4 regions of the Bacillus sp. WC2503 genome follow, and region 1 is predicted to be linked to each of the others. Evidence: riboswitches for the same ligand, from Rfam matches in the RefSeq annotation. Region 1 holds a riboswitch; each other region holds the start of a gene.
The links. A riboswitch is a leader RNA that binds a small molecule or an ion and turns the genes downstream of it on or off. The one in region 1 is predicted to bind S-adenosylmethionine.
Positions count from the first base shown of each region.

Region 2: it holds a riboswitch for S-adenosylmethionine, as region 1 does, so the genes downstream of both, ACUN26_RS24945 (ABC transporter permease) here and ACUN26_RS23460 (bifunctional O-acetylhomoserine aminocarboxypropyltransferase/cysteine synthase) in region 1, are expected to answer to the same signal.
Region 3: it holds a riboswitch for S-adenosylmethionine, as region 1 does, so the genes downstream of both, ACUN26_RS24995 (peptide ABC transporter substrate-binding protein) here and ACUN26_RS23460 (bifunctional O-acetylhomoserine aminocarboxypropyltransferase/cysteine synthase) in region 1, are expected to answer to the same signal.
Region 4: it holds a riboswitch for S-adenosylmethionine, as region 1 does, so the genes downstream of both, ACUN26_RS17895 (bifunctional homocysteine S-methyltransferase/methylenetetrahydrofolate reductase) here and ACUN26_RS23460 (bifunctional O-acetylhomoserine aminocarboxypropyltransferase/cysteine synthase) in region 1, are expected to answer to the same signal.

Region 1 covers NZ_JBQYMD010000001.1:4,544,720-4,547,734, forward strand. Annotated here, with positions in the region: gene ACUN26_RS23460 (bifunctional O-acetylhomoserine aminocarboxypropyltransferase/cysteine synthase) at 1-1,100, opposite strand, end outside; SAM riboswitch class I at 1,193-1,297, opposite strand; gene ACUN26_RS23465 (chloride channel protein) at 1,609-2,838, shown strand.
Region 2 covers NZ_JBQYMD010000001.1:4,814,569-4,817,583, reverse strand. Annotated here, with positions in the region: gene ACUN26_RS24950 (ABC transporter permease) at 1-490, opposite strand, end outside; gene ACUN26_RS24945 (ABC transporter permease) at 508-1,425, opposite strand; SAM riboswitch class I at 1,562-1,667, opposite strand; gene ACUN26_RS24940 (DUF3951 domain-containing protein) at 1,841-2,056, shown strand; gene ACUN26_RS24935 (hypothetical protein) at 2,073-2,576, opposite strand; gene ACUN26_RS24930 (multidrug effflux MFS transporter) at 2,826-3,015, opposite strand, start outside.
Region 3 covers NZ_JBQYMD010000001.1:4,825,466-4,828,480, forward strand. Annotated here, with positions in the region: gene ACUN26_RS24995 (peptide ABC transporter substrate-binding protein) at 72-1,712, opposite strand; SAM riboswitch class I at 1,846-1,950, opposite strand; gene ACUN26_RS25000 (aldo/keto reductase) at 2,105-2,938, opposite strand; gene proC (pyrroline-5-carboxylate reductase) at 2,940-3,015, opposite strand, start outside.
Region 4 covers NZ_JBQYMD010000001.1:3,490,672-3,493,686, reverse strand. Annotated here, with positions in the region: gene metI (cystathionine gamma-synthase/O-acetylhomoserine thiolyase) at 1-681, opposite strand, end outside; SAM riboswitch class I at 777-886, opposite strand; SAM riboswitch class I at 1,089-1,198, shown strand; gene ACUN26_RS17895 (bifunctional homocysteine S-methyltransferase/methylenetetrahydrofolate reductase) at 1,269-3,015, shown strand, end outside.

The DNA of each region.
Region 1 (3,015 bases):
GTTACGAGAGTCGCTAGTTTTACATTTGCGATAAATTCTTTTGCTGCTTCTAATCCACCTTTAATACCGAAAGTTAAAACTCCACTAGCACCTTTTTTCAAATACTTTTGTGCTAACGAGTAATTTTCATTACTATCTAACCCCGGATAACTCACCCATTCAATACGTTCATGGTTAGCAAGCCACTTGGCAACTGCGAGAGCATTTTCGCTATGACGCTCCATTCGTAAATGCAGTGTTTCTAAGCCAATATTGCTAATATACGCATTGAATGGGCTCATACAATTTCCATAGTCTCTTAACAGCTGAACACGTGCTTTCACAATATAAGCTGCTGCCCCAAAGTTTTGAACATAGCTTACGCCGTGATAACTTGGATCTGGTTCAACAAGCTCAGGATATTTCCCTTTTGTCCAATCAAAATTTCCTCCATCAATTACAATGCCACCTAAAGAGCTTGCATGCCCATCAATATATTTCGTCGTAGAATGAACAATAATATTTGCTCCATGTTCGAACGCTTGGCATAAATAAGGAGTCGCTAATGTGTTATCAACGATAAAAGGTACTTCCAGCTCTTTGGCTGCATCTGAAAATTCTTTGAAATTTAAAACGTTCATTGCTGGATTTCCTAACGATTCTGCATAGATGAGTTTCGTCTTATCATTAGCAAGTGCCACAATTTCATCTGCTGCTAAATTTGGATTAAAGAACGTAACATCAATGCCAAGCTTACGTAAACTTACTCCAAATAAATTAAACGTCCCCCCGTAAACTGTTGAAGAACAAAGAAGATGATCTCCACTACTACAAATATTTAAAACTGCTAGCATAATGGCTGCCTGCCCAGAAGCTGTTGCAACCGCTCCTACACCGCCTTCTAAATCTGATAACTTCTGCTCGAATGCAGCTAGAGTAGGATTGCCAATACGCGTATATATATATCCTTCTGCCTCTAAATTAAATAGTGCTGCTAAATCATCCGACGTATCGTATTTATACGTTGTACTTTGATAAAGCGGCAAAACACGTGGTTCACCATTCTTTGGTGTATAGCCACCTTGCACACAAATCGTTCCTTTTCCCCATGATTCTCCCATCTCTCATTCTCCTTTCTTTTATACAAAATAAAAAACTGCCCCTTTCCTGAAAATAAGAAAGGAGCAGTTTAAAAACACGCTCTAAAGGCTCTTTCTTATCTCTCAGGATTATTACCTGCAGGATTTGGCACAATTCCGTTATACGGCTGTTGCCAAGGTTTCATCGGGCCTGTCCCTCCACCTTTTCTTGATAAGACTATGCAATTACCGTTGATTTTATAGCAATAATTTCCTAATGTCAATCGATTTTTCCGAATGTTCTAAAATAAATGTTAACAGTTTTATAGAAAGCAACAAAAGAAATATATTCCATTCTATTTCAAAAAAGACCTTTAAAAAACTCAAATCAATCTATAAAATTAAATAAGTAACTTAAACTATAAATTCAAAAAATCGCCCTACATATTGAATAAGCAATCCTCTCAAAAAGATACTATACATATTCAATCCATTTCACACTAACATCTGCAACCTTTTCCTACTAAGACTTGCATAACGGAGGTATAACATGACAAATACAAAAGACATGCATTATATAATCGTCTTATATGGCATTCTTCTAGGATCCATAGTAGGCGCTACAGTCTGGCTATTTTTAGTTACGATAAATATCGGAATCCATTTTATTTGGGGTTATTTACCTAGCGTTTTCTCTTCCCCCCCTTATTACACCCTTTGCGTAACCACAATCGGCGGGATTCTTGTTGGTTTATCACAAAAATACTTTGGTACATATCCACGTCTTATGCCAGAGGTTATGGATGAATATAAAAAAACAGGTAGGATTGAATACCGTTTTGTCCATCAAGCTACTTTAACTGCGATTATTGTCTTAATATTTGGGGCTAGTCTCGGTCCAGAAGCCGCACTTGTTGGAATTATTGGCGGACTTTGCACATGGGTTGGTGATCGCTTTAAATTTGCTTTAAAGGGAATGAATGAACTAACAGAGGTTGGAATTGGTGCTACTTTAAGTGTCATTTTTAATGCACCATTATTCGGTTACTTGGCCCCAAATGAAAATGAGAGTGAGCAAATTAACGAATTTTCTAAAAGAAAAAAAGCAATTGTATACTTAACTACTACTTTTGCAGGTTTTTCTGTTTATTTACTACTGAGTAAACTCGATAATCGAGGATCCTTTATTGTTGATTTTGGAGAAGGTTCACTTTCTTTCAATGAATGGATCGCATTTCTCCCGCTTGCTAGTATTGGTGCTATAATTGGTTTCTTTTATTTCAAATTAGAATTCATATTAGAGAAGTTAATTCATCCTTTTACAAAGTACAAAATTACACTTGGAATTATCGGTGGTATTTTATTAGGAATTGTAGGCACTTTTCTTCCGTACACATTATTTTCAGGGGAACATCAATTAAAAGAATTAGTTGTTGAATGGGGGCATTTATCCTTTTGGATACTACTTCTTTCAGGAGTTTTAAAGCTATGCATTACTGCCGTTTGTTTAAATACGGGGTGGCGTGGTGGACATATTTTCCCAATTATATTTTCAGGGTCAAGTATTGGATACGCTATAGCTTCTATTCTTCCTATAGATCCAGTAGCATCTGTGGCCATCGTAACGACAGCGATTTCGAGCTATGCGTTACGAAAGCCAATAGCTATAACTTTGCTATTACTTATGTTTTTCCCGCTTAATTTACTATTACCAATGCTCGGGGCAGCAGCGATTGGTAATGCATTTCCGCTTCCTAAACGGAACGAAACTACAAATTAATAAAGTGAAACTTTAATCAGTGGGGGTTTTGTTCATCCCCACTGATTATTAGCCTTCACCAATCGGGCGTTTACGGGCAGCCCGACCCCCACCTAACTTCTTTGCTTCCGCTGAATTTTGAGGTGTGGGTCTTACTGCCCGGCAAATAGCGGGATAAAAGTAGGCAGTAGGGACAAA
Region 2 (3,015 bases), 270 kb from region 1:
AAATAACAATTAATAAATATGGGATGCCGTATAATACTTCAATTCCTCTTATAATCCACTCATCAATTAACGTTCCAAGGCAATTACGCCCTCTCACATATCCACTAAATCCACCAATTAGTACACCAAGCCCTATATCGAGGGCAGCTGCTACTAATCCAACTGTTAGTGAAATCTTCCCACCAGCCCAAGTACGTGCCCAAATATCTCTCCCTAGATCATCTGTTCCAAACCAATGTTCACTACTCGGCGGTAAATTTGTTGCCTCTTTTACTTGTTCACTCGCAGTAAATGGCGTTAAACTTTCGCCAATAAGCGAGAAAACAATAATTAGCAATAACGTCACTGTTCCTAAAACTGCGATTGGATTCGATATAAACTTACGAAACACTTCTTTCTTTCTGCTAATCGTTTGCTGATTTTTATTTATCGTTAATTCTTTTTTCTCTTCTTTCGTTAATAACTGTTCATTAATTTCATAAGCTCCCATTTAAATATCCCCCCTCCTTATGTAATAGAACGAATACGTGGATCAACAATGCGGTGAATAATATCTGTAATGAAAATACAAGTAATTAATAATGCACTATAGAAAATTGTTGTTCCCATAATCACCGGATAGTCTCGGTTAAAAATACTATCTACAAAATATTTTCCTAGGCCAGGAATTGAAAAGATTTTTTCAATAACGAAAGTCCCTGTTAAAAGTCCAGCCATTAATGGTCCAACAAATGTCAGTACTGGAACAATCGCATTTGGAAGAGCATGTCTTATAATAATCTTCTTAATTGGTATGCCTTTCGCTCTTGCTAGCTTAATATAATCACTCTGCAATACTTCGATCATATTAGAACGAACAAACCTTGTAATAACCGCAATTGGACCTAACGCCAATGCGAAAGATGGTAATACGGTATGTTCGAATGTTCCCCAAGACGCTACTGGTAAAAGCTCAAATTGAATAGCGAATACTTGTATAAATAGTGGTGCTAAAATAAAACTTGGAATAGAAATACCGAGAATTGCGAGCAAACTCACACTATAGTCAATTACTTTCCCATGATATAGAGCAGCAAATGTACCTGCAGCAATTCCGACTAACAATGAAATAACAAGTGCTTGTAGACCAATAATTGCTGATGGACCAAAGCCAGTTGTTATAATTTCTGATACACCTTGCCCGGTTGATTGAACAGATTCACCAAAATCAAAATGAACTACACCGTCTAAATAAGCAACATATTGATTCCACAACGGTTCATCAAGGTGATACTTCGCTCTCATGTTTTGAATCACTTCTTCAGGAAAGATTTTTGCATCTGATGAAAATGGATCTCCCGGAATGATATGCATAATTAGAAATGTTACTGTCGTAATAACCCATAGTGTGAACACCATAACCGATAATTTTTTAATTACATACACTTCAATAACCCCCTAAACACATAAATTTACTTTGTTTTATGAACGTACTTTTTCCATTACTCCCTTTTCTCTTTTTAGAATACAAAAAACCTTGATCTTAAAAAATAAGATCAAGGCTTAATAAACAAAGGCCCATCACTTATCTTTCAAGACTTGCTTGCTGGAATTAGCACGGTGTTCCTATTACAGAACCCGCTGCTGAGGTGTCATAGGGCCAGTCCCTCTACCTCTCTGGATAAGTAAATTGCTATATTATTATTTGGTTCAAATTGTATATTTCGAATTATAATTCTGAAAAAATGAAAAGTCAATCAAATTGGATATGTTTAGAAAAATCAGTTTTCGATGAGGTTATTTATCTAAATCGCAGTTTTTTGTTTATAATATAAAGAAATGATATTAAAGGAGCTATATGATGGATCCCTTACTTCTAGCAACTATAGGACTGCCATTAACAATTGTTATACTTGTTATCATTGGATTTTATAAACTTTTCATTAAAAAGAAAAGCGTTACTTCTTTTTACACACCCTTCGATAATATTACCGGACAAACTATTTCCGAATTTCACGAAGAGCAGAAAGTGTTAGTATACGAAGATGAAGATGGTGATGGTAAGAAGAAAAAATAACCTTGCATGTGCAAGGTTATTTTTTCGTTTCTGTTTGAAAACGTTTATAGTATGTCGATGCTGTTGCAAAATTAATTTCTATATCACGAATTAATGATGAATCTTCTTCTTTAGCTAACTTCTGTAATTTTTTCATCGCTTGTTCCGATTCATTCAAGAAACCAACATATACCTCATGTTCTTGCTCTTTCGACTTCGGAACATGAATTTCTTTACGTATATTATCAATATCTTCTAACATGCTCGTTGTTACTTTTTGCACATCTTCTTTATATGCAGCATTCGTTATTTCCTTACCGCCCTTTTCCTTTGCCACTTCAAATAACTGCAGTGCTTTATTGATTTCTTTATTCATTTTTATATCATATTTTTCATGTACTGCGCTGTATTCTTTCATTTCTTCTGTTTGTTCTGTAGATTGCTCTACCTTCTCTTTCGGTTCTTTCGTATCTTTATTTCCATTACATCCCGCTAGAAGAATCATACTTCCCATTACAGCAATACCCAAAACCTTCTTCATCTCTTTTTCTCCTTTTATCTACATCTACTTCTATCTATAGTTTCTTTTATCTCCACTTGTTATTATACCGAGAACGCCCTACTTTTTACACTTAAGAGGATACCTTAATATATATACCAACATTTTTGTCACAGTATCGTCACTTTATGCAAATAACTTTTGCATCACCTTACAAAGCTGTATGAGTTATTTCAAAGAAATGAAAAAAGAGCTGATTCAAAAATATTTGAATCAACTCTTTTTTATAATTTAAGCTTCTAAATTTTGTCTTTGTTGCAGTTCAAAATGCTTTTCACTTCTTCTGGCCATAAATAGATAACATAATACAGCACCAATTTCACAAAGAGCTATCACAATACCCATCGGCAATGCCGTATTACTTCCACCAATACCTACTAATGGTGCAACAAGTGCCCCTGAAATAAACTGTAATAAGCCT
Region 3 (3,015 bases), 280 kb from region 1:
AATCTACTTTTAATATATTTTGTCAAAAAAACAATGGGAGTTGGTGGAAATACGTTGTTTAAAGTTTCACTTTATTTTTCAATTTTTGCCCATTTGAAGTTTAATTGACCTGCAAAGTCTACTTGTACAATGCCTTTCACATAAGATTTCTCTAAATAAGATTCGCCTTTTTGGTAAAGAGGAGCAATAACAGAGTCTTTAAATAATATTTTCTCTGATGCTAGTAATGCATCAAAGCGGGCTTTTTCATCACCAGCTAAAGTAGTTTTCACCTTTTCAATTGCTTCGTCGAACTCTTTATTAGAGTAATGATCTAAGTTGTAAGGGTTATTCGTTGTAAACAATTCAAGGAATGTAATTGGATCAGCAAAGTCAGGGCTCCAACCATCAATTCCGATTTCGTAGTCACCTTTTAATAAGAGTGAAACTTGTTGTTTACGTGGTTGCGGTTTTATATTTACTGTTAAGCCCTCTAAATTCTTTTCTAATTGACCTTTTAGAAACTCACCAGTCTTCTTCTCAAGGTCACCGTCACTTGTTAATAATTCTAATGTTATCTTTTCAGAACCTAGTTCTTTTTTTGCTTTTTTCCATAATTCTTGTGCAGATTTCGTATCAACTTTTGTTAAATCGCCGTTTGTAGCACGGAAGTCTTTTCCATCAGGACCTTTTGCAAAGTTTTTTGGCACAAGACCAAAGGTTGGTGTAGAGCCATCATTTAATAACGTATTGACAAAGGACTTTCGATCAATCGTTTGATCAATTGCTTGGCGTGCAGAAACGTTTTGAAGTACTTTGTTTTGTTGATTCATACGTAAAAATTGTACCCCTACGTTCGGACGTTCTTTAAAATTAGCATCCTTTTTATATTTATCAACGAAGTCAGATGTTAGTTTTATACGGTCTAATTGTTTAGATTCGAATAAATTTACTTCTGTTGATTTTTCTTTTACGATGTTGAAATTGATTTCTTCGATTTTGACAGTATCTTTATCCCAGTAGGTAGGGTTTTTCTTAAATTTAAAGCTTTGTTCATGCTTCCAATCACTTAGTGTAAAAGCTCCGTTATACAAAATTGTATTATCTTCTAAAGCGTACTTATCACCTTGTGTTTTAAAGAATTCCTCGCTAATTGGTAGAAATGTTGGGAACGCCGTTAAGCTAATAAAGTACGGAACAGGACGCTCTAATTCTACCTCAAACGTATAGTCATCAACTGCTTTTACACCAAGTTGATCGGCTGGAAGCTCTTTGTTGTTAATTTGTTTTGCGTTTTTAATATCAAAGAATAAAAATGCATATTCAGAGGCTGTTGCTGGATCAACAGCTCTTTGCCAGGCGAAGACGAAATCTTTCGCTGTAACAGGAGTACCGTTTGACCATTTTGAATCTCGCAGGTGGAATGTGTACTTCGTTTTATCGCCACTTACTTCATGGGATTTTGCAACGCCAGGGACAGGTTTGTTACCTTCACCAAGATTATACAAACCTTCAAATACGTTTCTCATTACTTGACCGGAATCAGTATCTGTAGCACGAGCTGTATCCATTGTTCGTATTTCAGAAGGTGAAGATAAGTTTAAAACCTGTTTACTAGATGCCTCGTCTTTTGCATTTGCTCCGCTAGCTTCGTTTTTATAACTACCGCAACCAGTTAATAAAATACTTACTCCTACAACTGATGCGATACCGGGTACAAACTTCTTTTTCATTTGATTTTCCTCCTAAATAATTAAGTTTGGATGATGATGAGGGAAATGAAAAATAAAAAAATCCCTCTTTTCTGATTGAGAAAGAGGGATTTTCACATACAAGTTATGTACCCGTATATAAACGAAGTCCCTCATTCTATCTTTCAAGCATAAAGCTTGCAGGAAGTGGCACAGTATTCAAAATGAACCTGCTGCCGAGGTTTCAAAGGGCCAGTCCCTCCACCTCTCTTGATACAATGAGTAAACGAATGAATTTTATTAATTTTTGTGTTTCTTTGATAATTCAAAATCTTACACCTTGGATAATGAAGTGTCAATCAAATGAAATATAGTTTAAATTTTCAGTTTTTTTAAAAGTGAAAAAACCACTGCACATGGCAGTGGTTTTTCTGCTAGAAGTTAAAGTTATCTGGATCTGGACCGACGCGATGATTTTCATTCAAAGCTTGAATTGCTTTCATATCATCCGAGCTTAATTCAAAATCAAAGATGTTTGCATTTTCAATAATGCGGTGCTCTTTAATTGATTTAGGAATCGTTACAACTTCATTTTGTAAATCCCAGCGTAAAATAACTTGTGCAGTTGATTTACTATATTTTGTCGCAATTTCTTGTAATGTTGGATGATCCAGTAGTTGCCCTTGCATTAATGGTGACCAAGCCTCGAGCTGGATGTTATGTTCTTTACAGAAAGCATGTAATTCTTCTTGTGCTAAACGAGGGTGGTATTCCACTTGGTTGACCATTGGCTTAATTTCAGCAATTTCAAATACGTCTTGTAAGTGGTGAATGTGGAAATTACTCACACCGATAGCACGAACACGACCATCTTTATAAAGCTTTTCTAACGCTTTCCATGATTCAGTATATTTCTCTTTTACAGGCCAATGTACTAAATATAAATCTAAATATTCTAGGCCTAATTTCTCTAATGTAGTTTCAAATGCTTGAATTGTTGTTTCATAACCTTGATCGCTATTCCATACTTTTGAAGTGATAAATAGCTCTTCACGAGGAATATCAGATTCGCGAATTGCTTGACCAACGCCTTCTTCATTTTGATAGATTGCTGCAGTATCGATGCTGCGGTATCCGTTTTTAATAGCTGCTTTTACAGAATCAATTACTTCTGATCCGTCCTCTACTTTAAACACACCTAAACCGAACCAAGGCATTTTTACACCATTATGTAATGTTGTATAGTCTTTTAAACTTGTTAAATTCATATTATTTCCCCCTAGCTTTTTTATTTGTTGCTTCAACTGCTTGTTGAATGACTTCTGAAAAATTATTTTCATATAGA
Region 4 (3,015 bases), 1.1 Mb from region 1:
GGAGGCATTATGATAATGAGCGATTTCCTCACAAAGTTCCTTTCCTTTTGCAACGACAAGTCCGCTTAATACATCATTATGCCCACCTAAATATTTCGTTGCACTATGAAGTACGATGTCAGCACCTTCTGTTAATGGCTGCTGTATATAAGGCGTGTAGAATGTATTGTCTACGATAAGAAGTAGTCTGTGTCTTTTCGCTACAGTTGCGACAGCGGCAATATCAGTAACTTGCATTAATGGATTAGTCGGAGTTTCTATGAAAATAGCCTTCGTTTCAGTTGTGATAGCTTGCTCAATCTGTTTAATAGATTGTGTATTTACGTATCTACATCGAACATTCCACTTTTTTTCGTGTTCGGAAAATAAGCGATACGTTCCCCCGTATAAATCTTCGGATACAATAAGTTCATCTCCAGAACGGAATAATGAAAGGACGAGGAGAACAGCTGCCATACCTGAACTACAGGCATAACCTTGTTGGCCATATTCTAAGTCTGCGATTGCCTGTTCTAAAAGACCACGAGTTGGATTTCCAGTTCGTGAATAGTCAAAGCCGGTAGATTTACCAAGTCCTTCGTGACGATAAGCGGTTGAGAAATAAACGGGTGGATTAACAGTTCCTGTTGTAGTTTCGCTACGATTTCCGATTTGTGCTAGTTTTGTTTCGATAGTTGACATGTAAAAATTCCTCCTTTTTAAATTGAACCAGTAGTTGAATATAAAATAAAAAAAAGCCTTCTAAGAAGAAGGCTTTCGGATTGAATAGAGTCTTCTTCTCATCTGTCAAATCTTTCACAATTTGCTGGAATTAGCACCTTATTAACAAATGTTAATGGTTGCTGAGGCGTCATAGGGCCAGTCCCTCTACCTCTCTAGATAAGAATGTTCGTATGAAATTTTTATTATGTTTTTAACTTTACAGCAAAAGTTAATTGAATTGCAACTTTATTTTAAATAATTTTTATTTTTCCGCAAGTGTCATTGACTTTTATATTTGTGCATGCTAAATTTATAAAAAATTAACAAACATTGTTAAAAGGGGAACGCATTTCCTTTTAGCTACATAAATAAAATAATAAAGACAACTCTTATTGAGAGCGGTGGAGGGAAAGGCCCTGTGAAACCCGGCAACCTTCAAACGAAATGTTTGAAACGGTGCTAATACCTGCAAAACGAATGTTTTGCATAATAAGAGGCGGAACAATTATGTCCCCCTCTTCAAAGTGAAGAGGGGGTTTTTATATTGATAGAAATGAGGGAGATTCGTGAAATTACTAGATTTATTATCAAAAGGAATTGTAATAGGTGATGGTGCGGTTGGAACGTTATTACATTCACATGGTTTGCAAAGTAGTTTTGAAGAATTGAATGTATCTGATCCAGACCTAATTATATCGATTCATAAACAATATGTAGCTGCTGGTGCAGATGTGATTCAAACAAATACGTATGGAGCAAATGAGGCGAAATTACGTATGTATGGCTTAGAAAATCAAGTTGTTCAAATTAATAAAGCGGCAGTGAAGCTTGCGAAAGCATCTGTTACAAACAGAAATGCAATTTTAGGAACAATCGGTGGTATGAAACATATCGGAGCTGTCACAACGACTGATATGGAGCGAGAATTTATGCTACTTGAACAGGCAGGTGCTTTACTAGAAGAACAGGTTGATGGATTACTATTAGAAACTTTTTACGATGAATTTGAATTACTTCATGCCGTTAAAGTATTGCGTAAGCAAACGAATATTCCGATTGTTGCTCAAGTAGCGTTACATGAAGCAGGTACGACTCAAAATGGAAATGATGTCAATGAAATATTAAAACAGCTTATAGATTACGGTGCAAATGTTGTTGGATTGAACTGTCAACTAGGGCCACTTCATATGACGGAAGCTTTCAAAATGATATCGATTCCGCAGAATGGCTATTTATCAGCATACCCAAATGCAGGTCTCCCAAATTATGTGGAGGGACGTTACGTATATGAGGGAAGCCCAGCTTATTTCGAAGCGATGACACCGAAATTTATTGAGCAAGGTATTCGGTTATTGGGTGGTTGTTGTGGTACGACTCCAGAACATATTCAAAGTATGAAGCGCGCTGTTGCGAATGTTACACCTGTAATAGAAAAAGACACAATTCAAAGACCGAAAGTAGTTCATACACACGAGAAGCGTTCGAAGGCACAGGTTACTCTTGCGGAAAAGGCAAAAAAACAAACGACAGTTGTAGTGGAATTAGATCCGCCGAAAACGTTAGATACACAGCGTTTTTTTGAAGGAGCAAGAGCGTTAAAAAGAGCGGGAGCAGACGCTATTACTCTAGCAGATAATTCATTAGCATCGCCTCGTGTTTCGAATATGGCAATGGGCGCACTATTAACGAAGCACGATATTCCAGTATTGACACATTTAACGTGTAGAGACCATAACGTCATTGGACTACAATCTCATTTACTAGGTTTATCAGCGTTAGGTATGGAGGAAGTATTAGCTTTAACTGGTGATCCAGCGCGCGTTGGTGATTTTCCGGGAGCAACTTCTGTATATGATCTGTCCTCTATAGAGTTAATTAAAATGATTAAAGAAATGAACGATGGACGTTCCATTTTAGGGAAATCCATTGGACCGGCAACAAGGTTTTCAGTCGGAGGTGCTTTTAATCCTCACGTAAGGCATTTAAAAGCAGCGGTAAAGCGAATGGAACGAAAAATAGATGCTGGGGCTGAATATTTCTTAACACAGCCGATATATGATGTTGCTTTAATAGAAGAAGTATATGAAGCAACAAAACATTTGGAACAACCTATTTTTATTGGAATTATGCCATTAGTAAGTAAGCGGAATGCAGACTTTCTCCATTTTGAGGTGCCGGGTATTACTCTTCCTGAAGAAATAAGAGAGAGAATGGATGGACACGAAACGAAAGAGGCAGCTATCGAGGAAGGGATTCGTATTTCACAAGAGTTGATCGATGCAGCGATGAAATATTTTAACGGTATCTATTTAA